Regions from separate parts of the Glutamicibacter sp. FBE19 genome, predicted to be linked through region 1. Evidence: predicted binding sites of a transcription regulator. Region 1 holds the regulator's gene; each other region holds the start of a gene.
What was found. The regulator LexA, encoded in region 1, represses DNA repair genes until DNA is damaged. The targets are predictions, from matches to a motif close to TCGAACANNTGTTCGA.
Positions count from the first base shown of each region.

Region 2: the regulator LexA is predicted to act here: its motif matches at 1,608-1,623, upstream of uvrA (excinuclease ABC subunit UvrA).
Region 3: the regulator LexA is predicted to act here: its motif matches at 7,308-7,323, upstream of H6F58_RS10190 (DUF222 domain-containing protein).

Region 1 covers NZ_JACKQN010000002.1:39,490-49,389, forward strand. The annotation lists gene priA (bifunctional 1-(5-phosphoribosyl)-5-((5-phosphoribosylamino)methylideneamino)imidazole-4-carboxamide isomerase/phosphoribosylanthranilate isomerase PriA) at 1-493, opposite strand, end outside; gene H6F58_RS03815 (hypothetical protein) at 521-670, opposite strand; gene hisH (imidazole glycerol phosphate synthase subunit HisH) at 673-1,308, opposite strand; gene hisB (imidazoleglycerol-phosphate dehydratase HisB) at 1,309-1,929, opposite strand; gene H6F58_RS03830 (histidinol-phosphate transaminase) at 1,952-3,058, opposite strand; gene H6F58_RS03835 (LysM peptidoglycan-binding domain-containing protein) at 3,140-3,493, opposite strand; gene lexA (transcriptional repressor LexA) at 3,752-4,471, shown strand; gene H6F58_RS03845 (glycoside hydrolase family 76 protein) at 4,517-5,440, opposite strand; gene H6F58_RS03850 (ATP-dependent DNA helicase) at 5,680-7,677, opposite strand; gene hflX (GTPase HflX) at 7,670-9,238, opposite strand; gene H6F58_RS03860 (methyltransferase) at 9,659-9,900, shown strand, end outside.
Region 2 covers NZ_JACKQN010000012.1:74,591-84,490, forward strand. The annotation lists gene uvrA (excinuclease ABC subunit UvrA) at 1-1,582, opposite strand, end outside; gene H6F58_RS16225 (hypothetical protein) at 1,690-3,249, opposite strand; gene H6F58_RS16230 (GntR family transcriptional regulator) at 3,372-3,749, opposite strand; gene H6F58_RS16235 (MBL fold metallo-hydrolase) at 3,833-4,486, shown strand; gene H6F58_RS16240 (phosphatase PAP2 family protein) at 4,542-5,183, shown strand; gene H6F58_RS16245 (trans-aconitate 2-methyltransferase) at 5,186-5,977, opposite strand; gene H6F58_RS16250 (DEAD/DEAH box helicase) at 6,055-8,586, shown strand; gene H6F58_RS16255 (NUDIX domain-containing protein) at 8,591-8,995, shown strand; gene H6F58_RS16260 (hypothetical protein) at 9,130-9,315, shown strand; gene H6F58_RS16265 (metal-dependent hydrolase) at 9,319-9,900, opposite strand, start outside.
Region 3 covers NZ_JACKQN010000005.1:84,717-94,616, reverse strand. The annotation lists gene H6F58_RS10220 (ABC transporter substrate-binding protein) at 1-308, opposite strand, end outside; gene hrpA (ATP-dependent RNA helicase HrpA) at 707-4,645, shown strand; gene H6F58_RS10210 (HIT family protein) at 4,670-5,098, opposite strand; gene H6F58_RS10205 (sulfurtransferase) at 5,126-5,956, opposite strand; gene H6F58_RS10200 (MBL fold metallo-hydrolase) at 5,962-6,657, opposite strand; gene H6F58_RS10195 (Fur family transcriptional regulator) at 6,810-7,217, shown strand; gene H6F58_RS10190 (DUF222 domain-containing protein) at 7,346-8,821, shown strand; gene H6F58_RS10185 (metal ABC transporter permease) at 8,915-9,775, opposite strand; gene H6F58_RS10180 (metal ABC transporter ATP-binding protein) at 9,785-9,900, opposite strand, start outside.

The DNA.
Region 1 (9,900 bases):
GGGCGCATCCCGCATCTTCCAGGCGCGCCAGGACCTCCCACAAGTCGCCTCCATCTTTGGTCCAGCCGTGGCCCGACAAGGTGGTGCCTCGAACGTCCATGCCCACTGCGATCTTGTCGCCATGACGGGCGATGGCCTGCTTGGTCCATTCAGGATTTTCTAGCGCAGCGGTTCCCAAGTTGACGCGGGTCGCGCCGAATTCCAAGGCGCGGTCCAGGGACGCATCGTCACGAATGCCACCAGAGAGCTCAACTTTGATGTTCAGTTCCTTGGCGATGCGCTGGACGATCTCCACGTTGCTGCCGCGGTCAAAAGCAGCATCCAAATCAACCAGGTGCAGCCATTCAGCGCCTGCGTTCTGCCAGGAAAGGGCAGCTTCCAGTGGATCGCCGTAGCCCGTCTCGGAACCGGCTTCGCCCTGGACCAGACGCACTGCCTGGCCTCCGGCGATGTCTACGGCAGGCAAGAGTTCGAGAATTGGTTGCTCGCTCATAATGTCCTTTGTGAAGAAATGAATTTTTTAGAGGGCCAATACCCACGCGGCAATGATGCTCATTGCTGCGAGAGCCCATAGCGCGATGACCCAAGAGATATGGGCCTTCTGGCTTTTGAGGGAGATCGCTCCGCCAGCCAGGAATGCGCCAACGAACCCAAGCACGATGGTCCACATGCCTACAGGGTGCCCAACCAGTTGCGCAACAGCTGTGCGCCGGCTTCGCCTGACTTTTCCGGGTGGAATTGCACTGCCGAGAGTGGACCGTTCTCCACTGCGGCCACAAATGGCGTTCCGTGCGTGCTCCAGGTAACTTGAGGCGGAGTCATTGCAGGTTGCGTAACGTCGAATTCCCACTTCTGTACTGCGTATGAGTGCACGAAGTAGAAACGCTCGTTCTCGACGCCGGCAAAGAGCTTGGTGCTAGCTGGTGGCTGCACGGTATTCCAGCCCATGTGCGGAATGACATCGGATTTGAGCCGTTCGACGGTGCCGGGCCATTCGCCGATACCGGCCGTTTGGACTCCGTGCTCAACGCCTTCCTCGAAGAAGACCTGGTGGCCGACGCAAATTCCCAATACGGGTTGTCCTCCGGCGATGCGGCGGCCGATCCAGCGCAGGGCACCAATATTCGTCAGCTGTTCCATCACGGACGCGTAGGCGCCAACGCCAGGAACAACCAGCCCGTCAGCGCTCATGACCTTTTCGGGATCTGCGGTCAGCTCCACGTGAGCACCCGCGGCTTCCAGCGCCCGGACAGCCGAACGGACGTTGCCCGAACCGTAGTCGAGAACAACTACATTCTTCTTTTCCACTTACAGTGCACCCTTCGTGGATGGAATCTTGTCACCCATGCGTTCGTCGAATTCAACGGCTTCGCGCAGAGCTCGTGCAAAGGACTTGAACTGGGCTTCGACAATATGGTGTGGATCGCGGCCCGAGAGCACCTCGATATGTGCACAAATCTGGGCGTGGAAGGTGATCGCTTCAAAAACGTGGCGGGTCATGGAACCGGTGAAGTGCCCACCGATGAGGTGGTATTCCTGCCCCGCCGGCTCGCCGGAGTGGACGAGGTAAGGGCGTCCGGATACATCCACCACTGAACGCGAAAGCGCTTCATCCAATGGAGCATATGCGGTGCCGAAGCGCCGGATGCCGGCCTTGTTGCCCAGGGCAACGCGCAGCACTTCGCCGATGGTGATGGCGGTGTCCTCCACGGTATGGTGCACGTCGATGTGGGTATCGCCCGTTGCCCGAACGGTCAAGTCAATGAGCGAGTGCTTGGACAGCGCGGTGAGCATGTGGTCGTAGAACGGCACGGACGTGCTGATCTCCGACACACCAGTTCCATCGAGATCCAGTTCTACGAATACGGACGATTCGCTGGTGACGCGTTCCATGCGGGCGCGACGTGCGCCAATCAATTCGGCAGCCATGTCTTCCTTCGCTTGTTCTTGATTACTTTTCCGCGCCGAGCAGCTCGGATAGACGATCCAAGAACGCAGTAGTTTCTGATTCGGTTCCGGCGGTTACTCGCAGAGTGCCCGGGATCCCATTGTCGCGGACGATAATGCCTGCTTCCAACAATCCTTCCCACACCGCGTGGGGGTTCTCCAGCCCGCCGAAAAAGACGAAGTTGGAGTCGGAGACGGAAGGCTTAAGCCCAAGCTCTTTCAAGCGGGCAACAATTCGATCTCGTTGCGTTTTGATGTCTTCCACCTGGGCTAACAACAAATCGATATTCTTCAGCGCCGCTACGGCAGTTGCCTGCGTGACGGCCGAGAGGTGGTATGGCAGCCGCACCAAGCGAATGGCATCGGTGACTTCAGGCGCCGCTGCGAGGTACCCGACGCGGGCACCGGCAAGGCCAAAGGCCTTTGACATGGTGCGCGTGACGATGAGCCGCTGGCGGCCTTCAAGCAAGGTGAGCGCCGATTTGGTGCTGGACAAGGAAAACTCGGCGTAGGCTTCGTCAACAATGACCATGCCATTGTGCTCGCTCATTGCGTCATATACGGCTGTGATCACGTCCAGGCCAAGCGCCGTGCCCGTGGGGTTGTTAGGAGAGCACAGGAAGACAATGTTCGGTTGGTGCTTGAGAACTTGTTCTGCCGCGGATTCTGCGGAGAGAGTGAAATCCTCGGCGCGCGTACCGGCGATATATGTTGTATCGGTCCCGCTAGCTAGGAGGGGGTACATCGAGTATGTTGGTCCGAAACTCATGACGCTTCGTCCTGGCCCGCCAAATGCCTGCAGGATTTGCTGGAGGATTTCGTTCGAGCCGTTTGCCGCCCAGATGTTACCTGCGGTCAGGGAGTGGCCGAGATAGTCAGCCAGCAGTTCACGGAGTTCGGTGAATTCACGATCCGGGTATCTGTTGAGGCTGGTTGCTGCTTTTGCGACCTCTTGCGCAATGGCATCCACGACAGTTGGCGGAAGCGGATGAGTGTTCTCGTTGACATTCAGCTGAATGGGCACGTCGATTTGTGGTGCGCCATATGGGGATAGCCCGCGGAGATTCTCACGCAAGGGCAGCTGACTCAAAAGTTCACTGCGGTCATTCACGCAATAAGTCTACGTGCGTACCGGCTTGGCGGGTGAATCCGCTACGAGTCAAGGTAACAATCCCCTGCCTCGATCGATGCTCTAACCAGCGAGCACAGGGATCGACAGCGAGTCGCCAACGTGGATCTCGCTTCCCTGGAGGGAGTTGAGTTCCGAAATGTGGCTGACAGCAGAAGTGACGTCGTAGCCCTGGGCGTACTCCTTGGCCAAGCTCCACACGGTGTCGCCCGGGATAACGGTGACGTCCACAGTTTCGACGCCCGTTGGGAGTTCAGATGATGCCCTTGCATCTGAAGCGAACATCGAGAAGAAGAACGCTGCAGCTACGGTTAGCGCAAAAACTGGAATGCCCACCAAAACAGCCCAGCCGCGGCGGTTGATCCGGATCTTCAATGGGCTCTGGGTTTGATTTGAGTCAAGTGCGAGGGTTGCCATGACCTTATCTCCTCAAGATTGTGTAGCGATGCGAAGTTATATTCGATATGTAGATTTCGAAGACTTGTTCGAAACTAGTACATCTGTTCTAACAGAGCTTCGTCCGACTTGTCCAGAAGTTTTCGAACAAATCTTTGAAAGAAGCTCGCTTATCCACTAAGATTTCGAAGTAGACGAGCAATGAAAACATCACACCATCTGGCTCCGACAGTTTGGACTGCCGAACTTTCGACAGATAGCTAGGGAAGGCAAAATCTCATGTCAGCTTCACAACGCACTCCCCGATCGAATGCACGCTCGTTGACGATTCGCCAAAAGAAGATCCTGGAAACGATCCAGCGTGCCATCGGCAAGAACGGCTATCCACCATCCATGCGTGAGATTGGCGACTCGGTAGGACTCAAGAGCCTTTCGAGCGTCACCCACCAATTGAGCCAGCTGGAAAAGCTCGGGTACATTCGTCGAGATCCACGCCGTCCGCGCGCCATGGAGATTTTGTTGCCGCTGCAGTTGGCGGACGATGCTGAGAACTCAACGGCGTCGGAGGCCGCAGAGAGCAAGGCTGCCGAAGACGCGATGGTCATCGAGCTCAGCACGTCAGCCGATACGACCATGGTTCCATTGGTCGGCCGGATCGCTGCTGGTGGGCCGATCCTTGCTGATCAGTCTGTCGAAGATGTTTTCTCGTTGCCTCGCCAGCTGGTCGGACACGGCGAATTATTCATGCTCAAAGTCTCTGGCGATTCCATGGTTGATGCCGCTATCTGTGATGGTGACTGGGTAGTCGTCCGCCGTCAGCAGAATGCTGAAAACGGCGATATCGTCGCTGCATTGCTGGACGAAGAAGCCACTGTCAAAACCTTCCGGCAGCGCGATGGGCATACATGGCTGCTGCCCCAGAACTCACGCTACGAACCGATCTTGGGCGACGCGGCCAAGATCATGGGCCGTGTTGTTTCTGTGATGCGTTCGCTCTAATCGCATCTGGCATGAGGGGTGTTGGTGCGCAAGCATCAACACCCCTCAGTCGTTTGCTCCCTGCGATTTCGGTTTCGATTCGCACCGTTGTGCTGCGCTGAAGATCATCCAACGCTGAACTGCCGCTGAGAGCCGTCGTGGTTCTTCGTTGACCAATCGGCTAGCTGTCGACGTCACCAAATCGCGTGCGATGCCCCGAACGTCCAGATCCATGCGCTCATCGTTTGCGCAGAGGGCCAGGTATCGGCAGAGAATCCCGGCAAATAGGTTGCCATCGCCTCCTCCATCAAGCACCAGGGATCCGGCCTCGTCGGCCAGATGCCGGCGTGTGGCATGAACAAGTGCAGCAGCATGCTCCAAATCAGCTGCGGTACCTAATTCCAGCAGCGCGCCGAGCACCGGACCCTGGTTATAGGTATAGAGGTGATCTTCCAGTTTTTGGCCTGTTGAAGTGAGTCTGAGCCCATCAAGATATAAACCGTGCTGGTCGCTGAAGATGTTGGAATGCATCCAGTCAAGCAGCTTCCTGGCTTGTTCGCGATCACCGATGCGTGCGAAAAAGAGTGCGGCAGGAGCGTTGGCAGGGGCATTCTTGAAATCGCGTTTCCTCGACCAGTACAAGCCGCCATCGAGGACTTCGTCGATGCCGCTTTCCAATTGCTTGCGCAAAGTCGTTATTGCTCGTTTTGCACCGAGATGGCTGTGCCCTTCCAGCTTCCGGGAAAAAGCCAGCAACCTCTGGCTCGCCAGCGCCAGCCATGCCATATCGTCAAAGAAGTAGTTCGGGAAGACTCCGAAATTGCGAATGCGGATTCCTGCCAGCAGGTCTTTGGCACGGTGAAGTTCGCGCCGGGCTGCATCACGATCGCCAGCTTCCCAATAGCCCAGCCCGTCGTCAAGGATCGCATCCAGGTAGTGGGCCTGCCACCAGTAGTTCCACTCAGCAAACGGATGAGAAAATCCATTCATATCGCTGAGCATGCTTCCGTCATGCATCCGGTGCTGAAGGCTATAGGGCCGGCCAATCCACGTGCCTGGCAGGCGAAGGAGCCGATGGCCAAAACGCGCATGCGTATCTTCGGCTGCTTCACACGCCAGTTCCCTCATGGATTTCATCTTGCCTTCCGGAATTTGCCTTCCCTGTGGCGCAGACATTAGTGCATTCAACGAGCCCGAGTCACCGGGTCATTGCTTTCGAGCACCGGAAGTTACTTTTCAGCAGGCTTGAGGCGTTCCAGAACTCCAGAAATGACCTTCTTGTCTACTGTGGGCCACATCGGTGGCAGGGTAGCCTTCAGGAAGCTTCCGTAGCGCGCCGTGGCCATGCGCGAGTCCAATATGGCTACAACGCCCCGGTCGTTGACCGATCGGATCAGGCGTCCTGCGCCCTGCGCCAAGCGGATGGCGGCATGCGTAGCCGAAACCTGCATAAAGCCATTGCCACCATGCTTGGCGACGTCTTCGGTCCGGGCCTTCGAAATCGGGTCGTCGGGGCGTGGGAATGGAATCTTGTCGATGATGACCAGACGGCAGGAATCCCCCGGGACGTCAACTCCCTGCCACAGCGTCATCGTGCCAAAGAGGCAAGTGTCGCGTTCGTCTGCGAACTGTTCAACCAGGGATTTCATGCTGGCCTCGCCCTGGCACAAGATGTCCACGTCCAGCCGCTCGCGCAAGATGCTGGCGGCCTCTTCCGCCGAACGCTTCGAAGTGAACAGCGCCAGTGCGCCACCGCCGGATGCCTTGATGAGATCTTCAATCTCGTCCAGGGTCTCAGCTGCAAGTTGACGGCCAGGTTTTGGCAAATGCCTGGCTACGTACAGGATGCCTTGTTTTGGATAATCAAAAGGGCTTCCCACATCGACGCCAGTCCATGTTGGCGCTCCGTTCCCCATCAAGCCCAGCGAACCGGCCACGGCATCAAATTGCGAACCGATAGCCAACGTTGCACTGGTGAGCACGACCGTGCGGCCATCAAATAGGCCTTCGCGCAGTTTTCCTGCCACCGACAGCGGTGCGACATTCAGCGTTGCCGGTTGGGATTCTTCGGCCTCCACGTAGCCTCGGCCTTCTACGAACTCCCGTGGGCGCGTTGTGTAGAGAACTTCGCGGCGCTCTTCAGATTCGAGCATGCGCAGAGAGTCATCCATAACAGCCTGCAGCTGGGAGCGTGCAGTCTGTCGTCCGCCATCGGCGGGCGCGTTCGCCTCTGGCTTGGACAGCGCCAATGCCAGGCGAGCCTGCTCAACAATGTCATTGAGTGCAATGCCCATGTCTTCGCGCAAGCCTTGCTCCAGCAGACCGGTGGGGATCCCCGTCAGGGACTTCTCCAGTCGGTTGGCCGCTTTGACCATTTCATCGACGTTGACGCCGCAGTGGCGCTTGGCGCCACCAGCAGCAGTCATCACCATTCGAGCCGACAGGGCGCCAGACACCGAGCTGGTCACGCGGTCCTGCAGTTCGTGGGCCTCATCGATGATGGCCACGTCGAAATCCGGCAAGACCGACAGGCCTTCAAACGCAGACACCGCCAGCAAGGCATGATTGGTGATCACCACGTCAGATTCGGCCGCGCGGGCGCGTGCCATTTCCGAGAAGCATTCATCGGCCATCGGGCACTTTTGAGAACCCAGGCATTCCATCGCCGAAACCGAAACCTGCTTCCAGGCCTTGTCGCTGACTCCGGGCACCAATTCATCTCGGTCGCCGGTGTCGGTGCGCTCGGCCCAATCGCGAAGTTTCATCACTTCACTGGCAAGCGGTGAATAGGTGGTTCCGGCGGGTACTGCCGGTTCATCCATCGAGAACAGCGTGCCTTCGTCATCGGGGTATCCGCCACCGAGCTTGTATTGGCACAAGTAATTGGAGCGGCCTTTGAGCAGAGCCACATCCATGGGACGGGAGAGCTTGCCCTTGAGTGACTCAAGTAATCTCGGCACGTCGCGACCGACAATTTGCGACTGCAACGCGAGTGTAGCGGTTGAAACAATCACTGGCTTGGCACTAGTTTGCGCATGGGCCAGCGCCGGAATGAGATAGCCCATGGACTTTCCCGTTCCGGTGCCAGCTTGAACCAGCAAATGTTCTTCGTCTTCCAAGGCAGCCACCACGTGCTTGACCATTTCCTGCTGGCCTGTACGCATGGCGCCACCCATGGAAGTTACCGCGGCCTCAAGAAGCTCAAGGGCCTGCTCTTGCTTATCCATGAATGTTGAAAGTCTCCAACTCTGCCGCCAGGGAATCGCGCACCTTGACGATCAATCGCGTGCCGTTGTCCAGGTGTTCGCTTTCCAGGATTTCAGATTCGCTCTGATGCAGCTTTGCGATCAAATCCCCGCGGTTGTACGGGATGAGAACTTCAAGCTGAATGCCTGGACGCGGAATCGACGAGCTGATCTTTTCCAGCAGCTCTTCGATGCCCTCACCGGTGTGAGCCGAAACCACGGAGGTATTGGATTCACGGTTGCGGATTCGTTCAATGACAAATGGATCCGCGACGTCAGCCTTATTCAGGACGATGATTTCCGGGATATTCAACGCGTCAACTTCGCCAAGCACGGTACGAACGGCCTGAATCTGCCCCTCCGGGTCAGGGTGCGAAGCATCCACTACGTGCAGGATTAGATCAGAATCGGCAATTTCTTCCAGAGTTGAGCGGAAGGCTTCCACCAACTGGGTTGGAAGGTTCGACACGAATCCAACGGTATCGGCCAACGTATAGGTCAGCCCGTCTTCAGTCGACGACTGGCGCACGGTTGGATCCAAGGTGGCGAACAGCGCGTTCTCCACCAGGACACCGGCATTGGTCAGACGGTTGAGCAAAGATGACTTTCCGGCGTTGGTGTATCCGGCGATAGCCACTGCGGGCACTTCATTGCGCTTGCGATTGGCGCGCTTGGCCTCACGAGCAGGCTTCATGGCCTTGATCTCGCGACGCAGCTTGGCCATGCGGTCGCGAATGCGGCGACGGTCCATCTCGATCTTGGTTTCACCCGGACCACGCGAGCCAATGCCGCCACCAGCGGCACCTACACGACCACCAGCCTGGCGGGACATCGATTCGCCCCAGCCACGAAGACGTGGCAGCAGGTACTCGAGCTGAGCCAGTTCAACCTGTGCCTTGCCTTCTCGGGACTTCGCATGCTGCGCAAAGATATCAAGGATCAGGCTAGTGCGGTCAATAACCTTGACCTTCACAATGTCCTCGAGTGCGCGGCGCTGGGACGGAGCCAGCTCAGCATCAACCACCACGGTATCCGCGCCGGTAGAGGCAACGATGCCGCGCAGTTCCTCGGCCTTGCCCGACCCCAGGAATGTCGACGGGTCCGGCTTGCTGCGGCGCTGCACCACGCCGTCGAGAACTTCAGAACCTGCGGTCTCAGCCAAGGCGGCCAGTTCGCGCAGGGAGTTTTCGGCGTCGGTGACGGTGCCTTCGCTCCAAATACCAGCCAGCACAACGCGCTCCAGGCGCAGCTGGCGGTACTCGACCTCGGTAACGTCTTCGAGTTCGGTGGACAGGCCCGCGACGCGACGCAAGGCGCGACGCTCCGCGAGGTCATCCTGGTCCCCGTCGTATTGGGTAAAGCCGGTCGAGAAGCGGTTGAGCGCAGTGGCCTGCCCGGAGAAGATTGAGGTATCTTCTTCTCCGAAGTGCTGGACCTGTGGGCTTTGGGCTTCATCGGCTTCGAGGATACGGTCGATAGCGGCCTGGATCTGGGCATCATCCATTGATGCCGAATCGTGCTCGTGTGACTCGGAGTTAGTCATGGTCTCCTTAGAAGTACTTCGCATTCCAGAATAGTGCGGTTGACCCCCAGTTCGCGACGTGACGCGTTGGGGTTCTGTCGGTTCATCAAACATTCGTGGTCCTTTTGACAGCGCTCAAAAAATATAGGCAAGCAGGTGAATGCGGGGTTACCGAGGTGCGAAGGCGAATGGCAAGGCGTGTGATGCACAACTTGCGGAAAACAAAAAAGACTTCGCCGTCTGCCAATCCTTCAATGCCGGCACGCCAAATAGGCGCGTCGCCGGGGAGGATCGCGAGGTAACCGCTGCGGTTACGTATTAGACGAAAACGAAAGTCATAGGGAAAACTCTATCAGTCAATGCTCGAGCTGCCTATATCGCTTTGCTCACGTTGAATGCGCTGGTCTTTGGCCTCGGGAAGCACAACGATAAACTTTGCCTATGACCTCGGATCACTACTTCACCGCCAGCCCCGCCTCGGCCGATGAACGACGCACCATTGAAGTCGAACTCAACGGCACAGTGCGCAAGGTTCAGACAGCCGCAGGAATCTTCTCGCCTTCAGGCTTGGATAAAGGCACCGCGGTGTTGTTGCAGCATGTCCCCGCCCCACGCGGGCGCGTGCTTGACATCGGATGCGGCTGGGGACCGATTGCCCTGACCGCTGCCGAGAGGTCCCCCGA
Region 2 (9,900 bases), on a different contig from region 1:
CATACAGGACACCAACCAGACCGGAACCGATCTGAGTTGCCAAGCGAATGCGCTGAGCCTCGCCACCGGACAGGGTGCCGGCAGCGCGCTCCAGGGTGAGGTATTCCAGGCCCACATCCAAGAGGAACTTCATGCGGGCGTCAATTTCCTTCAGCACCTGGGCTGCGATCTTCGCCTCGCGGGACGAGAGCTCAATGGTCGACAGGAAGTTGGCGGCACTGCGCAAATCCATAGCCGACACTTCAGCGATGGAACGCCCGCCGATCAGGACCGACAGCGACGCAGGATTCAGGCGCGCTCCGCCACACGTCGGGCAAGGAATCTGTCGCATGTACTGTTCGTAGCGATCACGGGCATGATCGGACTCTGTTTCTTCATGCTTGCGGTGAACGTAGGAGATGACCCCTTCGAAACCGGTGGAGTACTTGCGCTCACGGCCAAAGCGGTTCTTGTACTGGACCACAACCTTGTGGTCTTTGCCGTTAAGGATCGCTTCGCGGGCCTTGGCAGACAGGTCCTTCCACTGGGTCTCCATGGTGAAGCCGAGCTCGTGGCCCAGGCCTTCGATCAGGCGATTCCAGTATTCAGTGGTTGCCTTGCCCAACGACCATGGGGCGATTGCGCCGTCTGCAAGGGCCACTTCTGGATCGGGCACGATCAGGTGCTCGTCAACTTCCAGCTTGGTGCCGATGCCCGAGCATGCCGAGCATGCGCCGAAAGGATTGTTGAAGGAGAATGTGCGTGGCTCGATTTCATCGATGGCCAGTGGATGCTCATTAGGGCAAGCCAGGTTTTCCGAGAATGCCCGAACTCGTTTCGGGTCATCCTCGGCAAGGTCGACAAAGTCGGCCAGCACACGGCCGTCGGCGATCCCCAGCGCGGTTTCAATCGAATCGGTCAGGCGCTGGCGTGCATCTTCCTTGATGGCCAGGCGGTCAACGACGACCTCAATGGTGTGCTTCACCTGCTTGGCCAATTTCGGCGGATCATTCAACTGAATGATGGTGCCATCAACCCGGGCGCGCGCGAATCCCTTCGAGGACAGCTCGGCGAAGAGGTCGACGAACTCGCCCTTTCGTGCGCGAACCACGGGGGCGAGAATCTGGAAGCGAGTCTTTTCGGGCAGCTCCATGAGCTGGTCCACGATTTGCTGTGGAGTCTGCTTGGAGATCGGCTCATGGCAAATGGGGCAATGCGGGCGTCCGACACGAGCCCACAACAGACGCATGTAGTCGTAGACCTCGGTGATCGTGCCTACTGTTGACCGGGGATTCCGGCTGGTGGACTTTTGGTCAATCGACACCGCCGGAGACAAACCCTCAATGAAGTCAACATCTGGCTTGTCTACCTGCCCGAGGAACATGCGGGCGTACGCAGAAAGCGACTCAACGTAACGCCGCTGGCCTTCAGCGAAGATCGTGTCGAATGCCAGGGAGGACTTGCCGGATCCGGAAAGTCCGGTGAAGACGATCATCGCGTCGCGGGGCAGATCGATGTCCACATTTTTCAGGTTGTGCTCACGCGCTCCCTTAACGACCAGGCGAGTGAGATCTGTTTTCTTGCTCTCTGCAGTAATAGCCACGAAGCCATACTAATCGAAAACTGCTTCGAATAAGTGTACGAATGGACCTATCTCACAGAAATTTTTCTCGAGGCGTATCCGCAGTCCCGGCGAGCGCCAATCCGGGACTAGTCTCCGCTGGCATCGGTCAAGCGATATGCCACCATTCCTCCTAGCTGGCTCAGAACCACGACTTCGTCATCTATGTATCCAGCTCTCCGGAATTCAGCAACTTTGGGGATGGCTTCCATAGGTTTCCATGACCCACGTTTGCAGACGGCCTGGGCATCTGTGAAACGAGTGTCCCCGGAGGCTTTGGTGTCCCACGTGGCTTGGGTACCCAAAGTCACCGAATATATGTAATAGGAATCACGATCAACGGTGCATAGAACGGTGCCTCCTACGACTTCTTCCAGCGGTACAACCGTCCCATCTTCGCTATTGACCGCTTGGTCTCCCCCTTCAAGTGGAAGTATGGACATTGGTTCTTCAGTGACCGGAATACCAGCGCCTTCGAGTCTGTCAAAGTACTTGTATATATCGGTCAGTTTATGACTCCACTTTTTAGTACCAGTTTTCGTATCAATGGCGGCAGCGCTCCATGTAGCTCCCTTTGAATGAGCACTGTAGCGGCCTTCCCCTTCATCGGTTAATATCTGTTTGCCGGAGTTGTAGTAGCACACTACGATCGTGTCGTCCTTAGCCGCGCTTCCTTGCGGTGATACCACTCCGCACAACCTCGAGATACCTGGTTGGCGCCATAGAACCTCTCCGCTGTTCGCGTCGATTGCGACAATTTTGGACAGGCCCACTAATTGATACTGTGCCTTTTTCTTATCTGTTTCGAAGAAGTCATCTTGTGCATGCTTACCGTAGCCCAGCAGGATTTCTTTGTCGTCCCCCACTGTCACCCATGCCCAGCCCGCGCTTGATTCGTACCCTTTACCGAATATTTTTTCGTAGGGACGTTTCCAAAGAGTCTTCGAACCTTTCGAGTAGCTCAACATTTCCAGATCGCCATTCCAGTACGAAATTACTCCGTCGGTCAAGCGCCGCCCTCCTTGCTGGAGACCAAACTCGAGCTCACCTTTTGGCACTTCATTCCAGCGCTTGCGGGTCCAATCAAATTTGAAATGATGATGCCCAAGAAGCTGCCCGTCGCGTACCTTCGCCCCTTCAGCGCAGAAGGTTTTGCCACAAACAAACGGTCGAAAGCCCCAGAAGTCAAAATTGTTTTCAATTCTGACCGGCTTACCGGTAGCAACATCCGCGATCTTCAGGCGTCCGTAGGCCCCTGTTTTGGTTCCGGTGTAGGCGACGTAATTTCTGCCCTTGTACTTGGCTATTTCAATCGTCGGATCAATACCCCGGCTATCTGCCGCCCCAAGCGCTTCATCTTTCCAAAGTTGCTTGCCGTTGTTCAGGTTTCTGGCAATGACTTCCATCTGCGGTCCCTGGCGCCGATAGGCAATGGCTACCTCGCCGAGAACTTTTACGTCAGATACGAGAACTTCTTCGCTTTCCCAGGCAACAGTCGCGGACACGGGCACCTGCTCTTGTGGCGTCTTTGGGCTTGATTCCGCCTTGTTCGCAGTACAGCCTGGCAACCCAAGAACGAGAATTACCGCTCCTGCAGCGATCACCGCGAAACTCGCGTAGTGCGTGCGACCATTCCTATTCGAGTTCACGGTGGTTTCCTGCCTCCGGGAACGTTAATTAGTTCCAGAGTCTAAACCGGGATCTCGATCTTCCAGGAGAGTTATCCACAAATCTTTCAATCACTAATTCGTGGGCTCAAATGCCTAGTCGTCTAGCGAGGCAAGGAGCTGAAGGCAGCGCGCAGGTACTTTACGGCAGTGGCTTCATCGACTGACCACAGCTGCGCAATCCGGGCCAAATCTGCTGCCGCATCGCTAACTTCTTGTTCGGCTCGGTTCTCTGCAGCCTGTACTACTGTTCCGTGGCGCCCTCGCGTTACAACTGCGCCCTGCAGCTCAAGTTCTTTGTATACCTTGGCGACAGTATTTACTGCCAGGTTCAGTGTGCCCGACAGCGCCCGCACCGAGGGAAGCTTGCTTCCTGGCGCTAATTTGCCTTTGGCTATCGCGGAAAGAATTTGTTCACGGACCTGCTGGTACGGCGCCACGGTGGACTTGGGGTCGATCTTGATGAAACCTAGTTCACTCATGCTTTGCTCCATTCTCCAGGACTATGACTTCTGCTGTCCCGAGCCTATCGCGTTGAGCATATATTCCAACGTAGTGTGATGGTATGAACGAACTATTGCTAGATGATGTGACCATCCGCTGGATTTCGGTTTCCGACATGTCGAACAATGTCTATCTCATTACCAACCGCCGGTCTGGCGAACAGCTGCTCGTTGATGCCGCAGATGATGCAACGGCTATCGCGAGGCTGATCGATGAGGCAAGGAACGACGCGGATCATCCGCGGATTGCAGGAATCGCGACAACGCACCAGCACTGGGACCACGTGCGCGCCTTGGCCGAGCTTGTCGAGCAATACCCGGTGACGACCTACGCAGGCGCCGACGATATGGAAGGCATCAAGAAAGAATCAGGCGTCCAGGTCACGAATGGTTTGAATCATGGCGACCAGCTCAAGCTGGGCGATGTCATCATCGAAGTCATCCACCTGCGCGGGCATACTCCCGGTTCCCTCGGCTATGCGCTGGTGGACTCCTCCGGTCAGCCAGTCGTCCTCAGCGGCGACAGCTTGTTCCCCGGTGGCGTGGGAAACACCTGGAAAGATCCGCAGCGCTTCCTTTCGTTGATCACTGACGTATCGGAACGAATCTTCGACCGCTTCCCGGATGAAACCAAGGTGCTGCCGGGACATGGCGACTCGACCACTCTGGGAGCCGAGCGTCCGCATCTGGACGAGTGGCGTGAACGCGGTTGGTAACCCTCGGCTAAGGGCATGCGGCCACACCGCATCCCGGGCCGTATAATCACCACTCGTGAATTCTAGTTCTCCTCGACGCTATGCCATCCGGCCTTCTCGGCCAGCCATCTTCATTGCGGCCCTGGCACTGATTGCGGTCGTGTCCTACCCGTTGCGCGATGTCCTGTATCTGGGCCTTTCAGGATCCGTGAGGGACTCCGCGGTGTTGTCCGCGGCGGCTGTCTTCTGCTCGGAAACCCTGCTCAAGTTCTTGATGCTCGGAGCCATCCTGCTCACGGTGGCTCTCTGGTTCCGGGACCGCAACGCCTTCTGGCGTCTGATCTGCGGTGCCCTCGGGGCGGTGCTGGCCTACGCACTGAGCGAACTGCTCAAGGCGCTGGTCACCGAGGAACGCCCCTGTCGAACCCTTGAAGCGGTCACGGCGATGGCCTGCCCGCAGCCCGGGGATTGGTCCTGGCCCTCGAACCATTCGGTGGTGGCAGCGGCCATCGCCACAACCTGCTTGCTGGTTCGGCCCGCGCTGGCCGCCGTGGCCATTCCTGCTGCCCTGCTGGTTGCCCTGGCCCGCGTGGGCGTGGGAGCGCACTATGTCCACGATGTGTTCTCCGGCCTGGCGCTCGGCGCGCTGATCGTGCTGGTCTGCATCCATGTGCTGCCCGGGCTGCCGCGCAGAATCCGTCCTTCGGCTGTTCGCTGACTTCAGCCGAGCTTATGGCCGATCATGAAAATGCGGCGGAAGGGGAAATTCGTCAGTCTGGTGCCATCGCGGGTTTCAAAAAACGGGTAATGCTCGGAGATCTGGGCCCGGTAATCGTCTTCAAAGCGGAGGTAGTCCTGCTCGTCCAGTGCGTGGCGCACCGGGAGCAGGGCCGTGCCGCGGACCCAATCCAGAATCGGGTCGTCGCCCAGCAGCAACTGCTGGAAAGCCGTCTCCCACACATTTGCCTGGAACCCTGCGTCGAGCAAGAGGCGCTGATAGTCCTCCGGCTCCCCCACAACATGGCCGTCGCGCAGAACGCTGCCGAGCTTGCCAGCCCACTTCGCGCTTTCAGCAACCTGCCGCATGAGCGCATGTGAAGGCGAACCGAAGTTGCCCGGCACCTGGATCGCTACATACGAGCCGGTTTTCATCTTCCCAAGCCAGGCAGCCAGCAAGTCACGATGATCCGGCAACCACTGCAGCATTGCATTGGAGAACAGCAGATCCAGATCCTCTTCTGGTTGCCATTGTCTGGCATCTGCCAACGCAAAATCCAGATTCGCTTCATGCTCGGACGATTCGGCCTTGGCGATCATATCCTGCGAGGAATCCAGCCCCGTCACCTGCGCTTGCGGCCATCTTTGGGCGATGAGCCGAGTCATATTGCCCGGACCGCAGCCCAGATCCACAACCTTCTTCGGCTCTAGGTCGACTAGCTGGCCGAGCAAATCCTTGTAAGGGCGCCCACGGTAATCAGAGAATTCGGTGTACTTTGCTGGATCCCATTTCATGCCCTAAGCCTAAACCTTTGAACCGCACCCCGATCAGGCGCTCAGTCACACTTCTCAACCGATAGGCTAGTAGCATCATGTTGCTCACCGAATATTTGCCAGCAGACAGCAAAAACGTATCCGACGACGAAATCTACGAGTCGTTCGGCCAATGGGTCGCAACCCGCGGCATCACTCTCTACCCCGCACAGGATGAAGCGTCGATGGCGCTGGCTGGCGGCAACAACGTCATCTTGGCCACCCCCACAGGCTCAGGCAAGTCCATGGTGGCCATTGCCGCGCATTTCTACGCCATGGCCCGCGACCAGATCAGTTTCTACACCGCGCCGATCAAGGCGCTGGTATCGGAGAAGTTCTTCGACCTGTGCAAGATCTTCGGTGCCGAGAATGTCGGCATGGTCACCGGCGATTCCTCGGTGAATGCGGACGCTCCGATCATCTGCTGCACCGCGGAGATCCTGGCGAATATCGCGCTGCGCGAAGGCTCAAAGGCCGATGTCGGCTGCGTCATCATGGATGAGTTCCACTTCTACGCCGACCCGCAGCGCGGCTGGGCCTGGCAGGTGCCACTCATTGAGCTTCCCCAGGCGCAGTTCCTGCTGATGAGCGCCACCCTCGGCGATGTCACCCGCTTCGAGAAGGAACTCGAAGAGCGCACCGGCACCCCGACGGTCACCGTGGCTCATGCCGAGCGCCCGATCCCGCTGCACTTCTACTACTCCATGGAGCCGGTGCAGGAAGCGGTGGAGGAGTTGATCAAGACCAAGCAGGTCCCGATCTACATCGTCCACTTCTCCCAGCTCGACGCGATCGACCGCGCTACCGGGCTGATGAGCGTGAATGTGGCCACCCGCGAGGAGAAGGAAAAGATCTCGGAGATGATCGGCGGCTTCCGTTTTGCCGCTGGCTTCGGCAAGACCTTGAACCGCCTGGTGCGCCACGGCATCGGCATCCACCACGCGGGCATGCTGCCCAAGTACCGCCGCCTGGTCGAGCAACTGGCCCAGGCCGGCCTGCTCAAGGTCATCTGCGGCACCGACACGCTGGGCGTGGGCATCAACGTGCCGATCCGCACCGTGGTCATCACCGCGCTGTCCAAGTTCGATGGCACTCGTACCCGTATCGTGAACGCCCGCGAGTTCCACCAGATCGCCGGCCGTGCCGGCCGTGCGGGCTTCGATACCGCAGGCACCGTGCTGGTCCAGGCCCCCGAGCATGCGATCGAGAACCACAAGGCCATGGAAAAGGCGCTGAAGAAGCATGGCGAGGGTTCGTCGAAGCTCAAGCAGATCCCGAAGAAGAAGCCGCCGCAGAACTTCGTGACCTGGGGCGAGAAGACCTTCGAGAAGATCGTCGAGGCCTCCCCCGAGACGCTGAAGTCCTCCTTCCAGGTCTCGCACTCGATGCTGCTGAACCTGCTCGAGCGCGAAGACAATGCCTTCGAAGCCGCCCAGCGCCTGCTCTCCGAGAACCATGAGACCCCGGCTTCGCAGCGCAAGCTGAAGCTGCGCGCCCTGGGCATCCTGCGAGAGCTGATCGCCACCGAGGTTGTGGTGCGCCGCGAAGAGCCCGACGAGTATGGCAACTACTACGAGCTGACCGTGCACCTGCAGCAGAACTTCGCGTTGAACCAGCCACTCTCCCCCTTCGCCCTGGCCGCCTTGGACCTGCTGGATCCGGATTCCGCCAGCTACGCGCTGGATGTGGTCTCGGTGATCGAAGCGACCCTGGAAAAGCCGCGCCAGGTGCTCTCGGGCCAGGAGAAGAAGGCCCGCGGCGAAGCCATTGCCGCGATGAAGGCCGAAGGCATGGACTACAACGACCGGATGAACGCGCTGGACGAAATCACCTATGCGATGCCGCTGGCCGAGAAGCTGGAATCCGCGTTCGAGCAGTACCGCTCCGGCGCCCCCTGGCTTTCGGACTTCGAGCTGGCGCCGAAGTCCATCGTGCGCGACATGTACGAACGCGCCATGGGCTTCTCCGATTTTGTCCAGTACTACCAGCTGGCCCGCTCCGAGGGCGTGTTGCTGCGCTATCTGACCGATGCCTACAAGGCGCTGCGCCAGACCGTCCCGCAGGACGCCCTGCGCGAGGACCTTGAAGACCTGATCGAATGGCTCGGCGAGATGATCCGCCAGATCGACTCGTCGCTGCTGGACGAGTGGGAGGAGCTCTCCCGCGGCGAGCTGAGCGAAGAGACCGAAACGGCCCCGCCTCCGGCACCGGAAAAGCTGACCAGCAACAAGCGCGCATTCCGCGTGATGGTGCGCAATGAGATGTTCCGCCGCGTCAAGCTTTTTGCCGACGAACAGGATCAGGCTCTGGCCGAGCTCGATGGACATAACGGCTTTGACGCCGATACGTGGGCCGATGCGATGGATGGCTACTTCGACGAGCATGAGGACATCGACGATGGCCCGACCGGGCGCAGCTCGAAGCTGTTCATTGTCAATGAGCTGCCCAGCCGCGTATGGGAAGTCCGCCAGATCTTCGCCGACCCTTCCGAGCACCACGACTGGGGTATCAGCGCAACGATCTCCCTTGACGACTCAGATGAAGTAGGCGCACCAGTGGTGACCGTGACTTCCGTGGGGCGCATGGACTAGCCCGATGACCGCCATCAGCTACGTGGTGCTCCGCCGGGGCAACGAGGTGTTGTTGCAACTTCGGCAGAGCACCGGCTTCATGGACGGCTGCTGGGGTATTGCTGCTGCTGGACACGTCGAGCCTGGCGAATCAAGCGAGGCCGCGGCGATCCGGGAAGCTCGGGAAGAATTGGGCGTGAGCATTGCTCTGGCCGATCTTCGGGCGCTGGCCACTGTGCCGCGGCAGCAACCGGTGGCAGGCGCCGATGGCATGACCGATCATTTTTATCTGGCCACCGCTTGGGCTGGAACGCCTCGCATCATGGAACCGGATAAGGCCGCGGATTTACGCTGGTTCCGGGATGATCTGCTTCCCGAAAATCTGGTACCCCATGAGAAAGCAGCGCTCTCAGGGATTCTTCGACGATAGAGGCCAAAGCGCCCGGCTGCCCGATCAAGGCAGCTTCGCCTCAATATCCGGTTTGATCTCTCAAGGATACTGCCCGTTGCAGGGTTATCGATAAATCGATAGCCAGGCAGCGGGCAGTGTCGTAGGGTATGGCCATGAACGGATTACAGCTGCGCCTGGCAGGTGCTTGCGTCATACTGTTTGTCCTGATCGTCCTGCTCAGCGGCTGGTCGGCACTTTTTGCCGCCGAAGCGCTGCTCTCCACCTTGCTCCAGGCTGGGCTTGTGGTGCTCGGGCTGGCATTGGTCTATCAAGGCGAAAATACGTCGCTAGAGAGCTAGCCGTCAGGCAACAATGAGCGCGATGCCGACGTAGGTCGTCAACAAGGTAGCGAAAAGCCACTCCGCCGTGGATCCCGTCTCTGCAAGGACAGGAACAGCCACGCGGCCGTTGGCTTTCCAGCAACCGCCAACCAGCGGCAGCTTGCGGAACCAGCGTGGCGAACCAATCTTGATCGGCCAAATGAGATTGCAGCCGCCGACGGTCAGCATGTCCCCGAGCACATGCACGATGACTCCCAAGGCCACTGCCAGCAGGAACCAGGTGTTTTCTTCGGGAGCATTCACCCCGACAAAGGCTCCGGTGGCCAAGGCTATGACCCAGCACAGCACCGGCGGCATGAATTTCACGGACTTCACGGCAAAGGAGATCAGCAGCACCGCGAAGAGGGCCGATCCTGGATAAACCGTGCCCAGCGCCGCGGTATGAACGTCCCAGCCATTTGCAAGCCACGCGACAAGGATAAAAAAGGCCATGCCCAAAATTGAATGCGTGCCGTTGCGGTGTCCCCCGGAAACTTCACCGATGACTCGGGCAAAAATACTGGAAAAGGGCGGCAGGGCGCGGGCGATGGTTGCACCGTGATG
Region 3 (9,900 bases), on a different contig from region 1:
ACCAGGTCGATATCCGAATCGGCGGCAAGCTTGCCGGCGATCGAGGTGTTGGTTGCCTGATCGGTTTCGGCGTTGTTCATGTCGTATTCGATCTTGTCGCCGGTGTAGCCGGCTTCTTCCATGCCAGCCTTGAAACCGGTAACTACAGCGTCAAGCGAAGGGTGCGAGACGAACTGGGAAATGCCGATCTTGACGGCGTCATCGCCGCCAGCAGCAGTGCCCCCGTCGCCACTGCCGCCACAAGCGGTCAAGGCCAGTGCACCAGCTGCTGCGATAGCAGCGAATTTCATGGCGGTGAAGCTCTTCATTGAAGTTCCTTTCAAAGTTCCCTTGCGAGTGAATCCCACCGATAGCGCGGATGCCCGGTTATGAAGCGCAACAGCTGCGCAGCATGCGGGAACCGTCCAGGCAACACGTCGATGATTACCCTCGATCTTACATGTGAACGACCTCACCTTGACTACGATCAAGGTCGATTCCCAGACGTTTGCATCTTGATCTGGATTCTAGTGGACACAAATGATCCGGATTGCGCCAGTATCTGGAAGTTTTGTATTTCTCGGCCTTAAGTTGTCGACAATTGCTTGGACAATCTGAAAATTTGACTCTTGGCGCACTACTCCCCAAGGCGCATTTTTGGTGTCGACCCGGGCTTCGGCCCGGCGGCCACCACGAATGCGCGTGGCGCGAATAGAATGGGAACATCATGGCGCTTAGCATTACGTATCCCGAAGCCCTCCCGGTCTCATCCCGTCGCGCAGACATCCTCAAGGCGGTGCGCGAAAACCAGGTAGTAGTCATTGCCGGCGAAACCGGTTCGGGCAAAACCACCCAGCTGCCCAAAATGCTCATCGAACTCGGCCTGGCCGAGCAGGGCATGATCGGGCACACCCAGCCCCGGCGCCTCGCCGCGCGCACCGTCGCCGAGCGCATTGCCGAGGAAATGGGCACGCAGATCGGTGACGAAGTCGGCTTCCACGTGCGCTTCACCGGCGAAGTTTCGCGCAATACCAAGCTGAAGGTCATGACCGACGGCATCCTGCTGGCCGAAATCCAGCGCGACCGCCTGCTGAGAAAATATTCGGCGATCATCATCGACGAGGCCCACGAGCGCAGCCTGAATATCGACTTCCTGCTCGGATACCTCAAGCAGATCATGCCCCGGCGCCCCGAGCTGAAGATCATCATCACTTCGGCCACCATCGACCCGGAACGATTTGCCGCGCACTTCGGGACGCCGCTGCCATCGGGCGAGATTGAACCGGCCCCGATCATCGAGGTCTCCGGGCGCACCTTCCCGGTGGAACTGCGCTACCGGCCACTGCAGGCCGAAGCCGAGCTGGACGCCGAGAACGCCGACGAGAATTCCCTGGAAGAAGAGCGCGACCCGCTCGATGCGGTCACCGACGCGGTCAAGGAGCTGTCCCGCGAAGCCCCGGGCGACATCCTGATCTTCTTCTCCGGCGAACGCGAAATCCGCGACGCCGCCGAGGCCCTGCGCGCCCTGGTCGCCTCCAATAAGCGCCTGCCGCGCTACGAGGTGCTGCCGCTGTTCGCCCGGCTGTCGCTGGCCGAGCAGCACCGGGTCTTCCACCCGGGCGGCGCCCCGCGCATCATCCTGGCCACCAACGTGGCCGAAACCTCGCTGACCGTGCCGGGCATCAAGTACGTGATCGATACCGGCACCGCCCGCATCTCGCGCTACTCGCACCGCACCAAGGTGCAGCGGTTGCCGATCGAGCGTGTTTCGCAGGCCAGCGCCAACCAGCGATCGGGGCGTTGCGGCCGTGTCTCCGAGGGCATCGCGATCCGCCTGTACTCCGAGCCCGACTACCAGGCGCGCCCCGAATTCACCGACCCGGAAATCCTGCGCACCAACCTGGCCAGCGTGATCCTGCAGATGATCTCCATGGGCGTGGTCTCCTCCGCCACCGAGGTGGCCCAGTTCCCCTTTGTGCAGCCGCCCGAAGCCCGCGCCATCACCGATGGCGTGAACCTCCTGCGCGAGCTCGGCGCCCTGGAATCCACCAAGGCCGCCAAGCTCACCGATATCGGGCGCAAGCTGGCCCAGTTGCCGCTGGATGTGCGCCTGGGCCGAATGATCGTGGAGTCCGCGGATCGCGGCGTCGCCAAGGAGCTCATGGTGCTGGCCGCCGGGCTGAGCATCCAGGATCCGCGCGAGCGCCCCAGCGAGGAGACCGGGCAGCGCGAGCGCGCGGTTCAATTGCACAAGCGCTTCGCCGACGAGAAGTCCGACTTCATCGCGCTGCTGAACCTGTGGGCCTACCTGCAGGAACAGCAAAAGCAGCTGTCCTCCTCGGCCTTCCGCAGGTTGTGCAAGTCCGAATTCATCAACTACCTGCGCGTTCGCGAATGGCAGGATCTGTTCACCCAGCTGCGCCAATTGGCCAAGCCGCTGGGCATTACCGTGGCGGCCGCGCCGATCGATCCGGCGGGCAATGAGGACCAGGTCCACAAGTCGCTGCTGGCCGGGCTGCTGGGGCATATCGGCCTTTACGATGAGCGCAAGCGCGATTATCTGGGCGCGCGCGGCACCCGTTTTGCGATCTTCCCCGGATCGGGGCTGTTCAAGAAGTCCCCCACCTGGGTCATGTCCGCCGAGCTGGTGGAAACTTCGCGCCTCTGGGCCCGGGTAAATGCGGCCATCGCGCCCGAATGGGTGGAAGAAGTAGCCCCGCATCTGCTCAAGCGCACGCACTCCGAACCGCACTGGTCCAAGCGCACCGGCTCGGTGATGGGCTATGAGAAGGTCACGCTCTTTGGCCTGCCGATCATTCCCCGCCGCCAGTTCCACTACTGGCGCGTTGATCCTCTCCTGGCGCGCGAGCTGTTCATCCGCCACGCGCTGGTCGAGGGCGATTGGCGGACCCACCACAAGTTCTTCGCCAAGAACCAGGCGCTGCTCGAAGAAGTGGAAGAGCTCGAAACCCGCATGCGCCGGCATGATTTGCGGATCAGCGACGATGACCTCTTCGCGTTCTACGACGCCCGGGTCGGCGCCCAGGTTTATTCCGAGCGGCACTTCGACCGCTGGTGGAAGAAGGCCCGGGCCACCGATCCGGCGCTGCTGGACTTTGATCCCGAAGCCCTGCTGGCCGACGGCGGGGAACTGGACGAAACGCTGTTCCCGACCACCTGGCAGCTTGGTTCCATCCACCTGCCGCTGAGCTACGAATACAACCCTGCCGCCGCCGGCTCCGAGGGCGACGGCGTGTCGCTCAGCGTTCCGGTGGTGTTCTTGAACCAGCTGGATCCGGCGCGATTCGCCTGGCTGATCCCGGGCCTGCGCCACGAGCTGATCACCGCACTGATCCGCTCCATGCCCAAGTCGATTCGCAAGAACTTCGTGCCCGCCCCGGATGTGGCGGCCAAGGCGCTTGAAATGCTCAACACCGACTTCGATCCGTCCGCCGACGATCTGGCCGAATCCCTGGCGCTGGTATTGCGCCGGCTGCGCGGCATGGTGGTCGACCCGGCGGTCTTCGACTTCGCCACGCTGCCGCCGCACCTGCGCTTTGGCTTCACCATCACCGACGCTTCGGGCAAGGTGCTCGGCCAGGGCGATGACCTGGCCGCCCTGCAGTACAAATTCGCCGCCGCCAACCGGACCGCCCTGGCCAGCGGGGTCAACTCCCCCGGTGCCGGGAAACCCGGCAAGCCCGGCAAGCCCGTGGCTGCTGCCAGCCAGCGCAAGAAGGCCCAGGCTTCGGCGGCCACCGGCGCCTGGGACCAGAAGGCCCTGGAGACCTGGCCGCAGCTGGAGTCCTCGGGCCAGACCCTGGGCGATACCCTGCCGGCCAAGGTGACCACCACCGTGATGGGCCAGCAAATCACCGCCTACCCGGGGCTGGACGATAACGGCAGCACCGTGGATTTGACGGTCTTCCGCAGCGAAGCCGAGCGCGATGCCGCCCACCGCTCCGGCGTGATCCGATTGCTGATGCTGCGCCTGCCGCCGGCGGCAAAATTCGTGATCTCGCACCTGAACAACGCGGAGAAGCTGGTCTTCACGCAGAACCCGCATGGCTCGATCGACAAATTGATCGCCGACTGCACCATGGCCGCGGTCGATCAGCTGGTTCCCGAGTCGCTGCCGATGAACCGGGCAGGCTTCGAGGCCCTCTTTGAAGCGGTGCGCGCCGAGCAGATCGACACCATCTTCACGATCACCGCGATCGTGGCCAAGGTGTTCGGCGCCTCCACCCGCATCAACAAGGATTTGAAGAGCACCAAGTCCCTGGCCATGTTCGCGGCGGTCACCGATATCCGTTCACAGCTGGAGCAGCTGATTTATCCGGGGTTCATCGCCGCCACGGGAGCGGCGAATCTGATGCGCCTGCCGCGCTATGTGGCCGGCGTCGAAAAGCGCCTGGAGAAGCTGCGCGCAGGTGCGGTCACCCGCGACTCCCAGGCGCTGGTGGTGATCCAGAAGCTGGAAGACGAGTACGACAGCGCGCTGGAGAAGGTGCCACAGGGCGCACGCGTCCCGGCGCTGCTGGCGCAGGTGAAGTGGATGCTGGAGGAAATGCGCATCTCGCTCTTTGCCCAGGAGCTGGGGACGGCCTATTCGGTGAGCGAAAAGCGCATCCGCAAGGCGATGAAGGACGGGCTGGCGCAGCTGTAGCGTGCAGGGGTGCCGGCCACGCTGTCAGGCCCCGGGCACGAACTCGCCGTGGCCGTCGGCGACCAGCCCGTCGCGCAGCTTCTGCGCATTATTGTCCATCGCCTGCGGATCCGGGTTGTCGGCCGCATTGGACAGGTCGAAATCCGCCAGCGAATTGGTCGGCCACACGTGCACATGCAGGTGCGGAACCTCGAAGCCGGCGATCATCAGCCCGGCACGCTGCGCGCCGAAAACCCGCTTCTGGGTCTGCCCGATCTTCTGCGCCACCAGGGTCAGGTGCGTGAGCAGCTGCTCGGAGGCATCGGTGAACTCGTCGACCTCCTCGCGCGGCACCACCAGGGCGTGGCCATCGGAGAGCGGGCCGATGGACAGGAACGCCACGCAGGTTTCGTCCTGCCACACGAACCGGCCGGGGATCTGCCCCTGGATAATCTTGCTGAACAGCGTGCTCATGGCAGCCTTTCGTCGGGTTGCGGAAATCTAGTGGCGGTGCTTTTCGTCGCTGGTGGCGATCGGCGCCTGCGGGTAGGAGCAGTACTCGGACCAGCTGCCTGGATACAGTCCGAGTTCGATCCCGGCGCTGGCAGCGGCCAGCACCTGGTGGGCCGCGGTAATCCCGGAGCCGCAGTAGGCGGCCGATCCGGGCTGCTGCGCCCCCAGCTTTTCAAAGGCGGCCCGCAAGGCTTCCGGGCCGTAGAAGCGGGCCTGCTCATCGAGGTTGTCGGTGGTCGGGCGGTTCAGCGCGCCGGGAATGTGGCCGGCTACCGGATCCACCGGCTCGGTGATCCCCAGATACCGTACGGTGGCCCGTGAATCGATCAAGACCCCGTCCAGGGATTCCAGCTCGTCGAAGTCCACCACCGGCATCCGCCCCCAGGACAGCGACACCGTTCCGGGGCTCACCTCGGGGGCTTGCGTGGAGATCGGCCCCGCGGCCTGCCTCCAAGCCTCCAGTCCCCCGTCGAGCACCTGCACCTGCTCGAACCCCGCATGGCGCAGCAGCCACCAGGCCCGGGCCGCGGCCAGCGCGCCAGAATCGTCGTACACCACCACGTGGCTCTGCGGGTTGATCCCCCAGCGCCGGGCGGCCGCTTCGAAGTCCGCGGGCAATGGCAGCGGGTGCCGCCCGGTATGTTCGCCCACCGCGCCCGACAGCTCCCGCTCCATATCGACAAACACCGCACCGGGAAGATGCCCGAGCGCATACTCTTGCGCGCCGTCATCCCGTCCGAGCACCCACCGGACATCAAGCAGGACGCACTCGCCAGGAAGCAGGGCCTTCAGCTCTTGGGCGGAAATCAACGGGTTCATCTGCGCTACCTTGCTACGAGTTCTTCGACTTTGTATTCGGCGCCATTCTCCAGGCGCGCAAACTGGCTGCCAGCGCGTTCGGCGATCGCACCCAGCTGGCGATCAAACAGCGCGACACCACGTTCATTGAGCAGCCCATCGTGGATGGGCACCCAGGCCTCCGCCTTGACCGCCGTCGCGAAGTCCGCGGCCTCCGACATCTTCGCCCAGGGCGCCATGACCGGAAGCAGCAGCACGTCCACCGGCACGCCGACCGGGACGTGGTAGCTGTCGCCCGGGTGGTAGACCACCGGCTGGCCCACCGCGTGGTCGCCGAGCAGGTAGCCGACGTTGGCGACAAGATCGATCGAATGGTGGATTGTGGCATGCGTACCACCGGTGGCGCGCACCTTGATCCCGCCGACGATGAAGTCCGCGCCGGCGCACACCGTGTGCACCTGGGCCGCGGCGGCCGAAGGAAGCTGCTCGCGCAATTCCCGGGCCAGCGCCGCGGGTGCGTAGAGCTCTAAAACAGAGTTGGCTGCAAGCGCCTGGACGATCGCATTCCGGTCGGCATGATCCGCATGCTCATGAGTCACCAGCACCGCGTGCTTGCCTTCGAATACGCCAGTCAGATCGGAAAAGACGCCAGGATCCAGCAGCAGCGAACCGTCGATCGTGCTCAGTTCTATACAAGAATGGCCTCTGGTTTTGATACGCATATCCATAGCGTAGGCTTCGCGCCCCGCCCGTGCCAGCCACAGACACGCATCATCTGGGAAAGTTGGCTAAAATTGAGAGGAAGTACAGGTGATCGGCCGAGCAGACAGGCCCTTTGCCGACCCGCGACGAAGTCAAGGAATGGTGCACGTAGATGTCCCAGCCAGAAACCCGGATCACCAAGCAGCGATTGGCTGTTACGCAGGCCTTGAGCGAGATCGACGATTTCGCTACGGCCCAGCAGCTTCACCGCTGGTTGCAGGATTCCGAGAAGAAGGTTTCCCTGGCCACCGTTTACCGCCTGCTGCAGTCCATGGCTGATGACGGCCTGCTCGATGTCCTTCGCAGCGGCGATGGCGAAGCCCGCTTCCGCCAGTGCGTCACTGAAACCCACCACCACCATCTCGTGTGCCGGTCATGCTCCAAGACCGTCGAGGTTCAAGCCCCTTCGGTGGAACGCTGGGCTGCGAGGGTTGCTGCTGAACACGATTTTTCCGAGCCCGAACACACCGTCGAGATCTATGGCATCTGCGCTGAATGCCGCGCCAAAGCACTCTCCTGAAGCTTGAATTCCCCTCAGCTTCCAAGCCAATACAATCGCTGACTGGTAACTTTACCGTGTTCTAAAAGTTATCCACCCGCAACCAAACCATCGAAGACATATTCTAATAACTGGCGTAAAATAAGAACATGTCCGAAACCACGATCCCCCCAGCGCAAACCCCCAACCCCGAAAACCACGACGGATTCACCGCCGTGGTCAAAGGACTGGAAACCAGCCTGGCACACATCGAGGAACACGGAACCACCGAGGAATGCCTCACCAGCATCGCCCGCCTGGAACGCGCCATCTCCTCCCTGCGCTACCACCAAGCAGCCCTCGCCCACCAAACCGAAATCAACGTCGTCCACCAGAACGCCACCCGCGGCAACCTCAAGCAGCTGAACCGCGGCACCGCCGCCACCATAGCCCTCGCCCGCAAAACAGACCCCCACGGCTACCGCGAATACCTCGAAAACTGCCGCATCCTCTTCAACGACACCCCGCACCTGGCCGCGGCCTACAGCCGCGGCGAATTCACCGAAGCCCAAATGCGCGCCATCCTCACCCCGCTGCGCATCCTCAAAGCCGAACGCCGCACCGAATTCGATCAGCTGTACGCCAAGAACCCCCGACTGTTCGCCAACCAGGGCACCAGGAAAATCAGCGACACCGTCAAGGACTTCACCTACGCCTACGCCTCGGACGACCAGTGCAAAGAACAAAAAAGCGCCGAAGAGCAACGCCGCATCAAATTCACCGCGCACCCGGACACCGGCATGATGAGCCTCCACGCCGAACTGCCCATCATCGCCGGCCTGGCCCTGAAAAACGACATCAAGGCAAAATCCACAAGCCTCAAAGCCCACGGCGACCCGCGCACCCGCGCGCAAATCGAAGCCGACTACCTCTCCAGCTTCTGCACCAGCCCGGATGCAACAGTGCCCGTGAACATGAACGTCGCGCTGGTCATGACCGACAAGACCCTCTTCCTCGGCGACCGGCAGCCAGCCTACCTCGACGGCTACGGGGTCATCGCCCCGCAATACGCGCGCGAGCTGGTCGCCGGCAAGGAAATCCTGAACAACATGACCCTCGCGGAAATGGCCACCACCCGGCCCCCGGCCTTCATCGACACCCTGGAAGCGAGCATCGAGCTGATCCGCCTCTATACCGCTCCCGGGGACCGGGAGCTGATCGCGATGGACTCCACCGCACGGATCTTCCCGGAGAAAATGAAGAAGTTCATCAGAACCCGGGACCGGCGCTGCCGCACCCCCTTCTGCGACGGGATGATCGAGGAAATCGACCACGTCACCCAGGCCTGCCTGGGCGGGCACACCTGCGTGGTCAACGCCGATGGACGGTGCAAGTTCTGCAACCAGGCCAAGGAAACCCCTGGATGGCAGGAAATTGTCATCTCCCGGGGGCCGCACCGGATGAAGATCGCTACCGGAATGGGGCCGACGTATCATTCGACCGCGCCGCCGGCGACAGGTTTTGCGCATCAGCCCTACCCGCAGTGCATGAGCGAAGCTGACTGGGTGCGTTCCTTCGAGGACTGGCTGAACCGGCCGCCGGACACCGGGAGCAGTCCGCCGGATATCGAGGATATCCCTGCCTGATCGGGGCTACCTGCCCGCACGGGGAGTAGAACGTGAGCTGGAGACAGCAATCGCCCCAGTCCACATGAACTGGGGCGATTGGAAAACTTCCACTTACACTTGATGGCGCCTTCGGGGAGAACGCACATATTCAATTCCACGGCAGATGACGTAAATCAGGAACGAGATCGTGGTGACGTACGGGCTAATCGGCAATGCGCCAGCTAGCGCCAACAAGATACCGCCAACAACAGCCAATTCTGCGAACGCAATAGACAGCACCACAGTCAGTACTGGATTGGAAGTTATGCGCATTGCCGCAGCTGCAGGCGTAATGAGCAGAGCAAGCACCAGCAGCGCGCCAACCACCTGGATGGTAACTGCCACCGCAAGCGCCAGGATCACCATGAAAAAAATCGACAATCCAGAGGTGCGAACGCCCCGGGCATTGGCTACCACCGGATCTACGGATGCAAATGTCAACGGCCGCCACACGAGAATCAAGGCAAGCACAACGACAAGCGACAGCACCAGCATTCCAGTCAATTGCACATCATCGACAGCAACTATCTGGCCGGTCAGCAACCCGAACTTGTTGGCGCTGCGCCCCTCATAGAGGGACAAGAACAAAATGCCAAGACCCAAGCCAAATGGCATCAGCACGCCGGTAATGGAATTGCGATCACGCGCTCTGGTCCCAAGGAATCCAAGGATCAGCGCTGCGACGAGCGACCCGAATACCGATCCTGTCACGACGTCAGCTCCGATGAGCAGCGCAAACGCGGCACCGGCGAAAGACAGCTCGGCGATTCCATGAACGGCAAAGGCCATGTCACGCATCATGATGAAGATGCCGATCAAGCCGCCGACAACGCCGAGCACGGCCCCAGCAATCAGCGAATTGGAAACCAGCGGCAAGAGCTGCGCGTAATCGTCAAAGTTAAATGCCTTGTCGATGAAGTCCGAAAAGTTCATGTCCCGCTCCTACTTCCCGGTTTCCAGGTCGATGTCTTCAGCATGCTCGTGCCCATCTGCCGGCAAGTCGCTGCTCGCGGCCCCGGACACGACCACGATTCGCCCATTCACGCGAAGCACGTCCA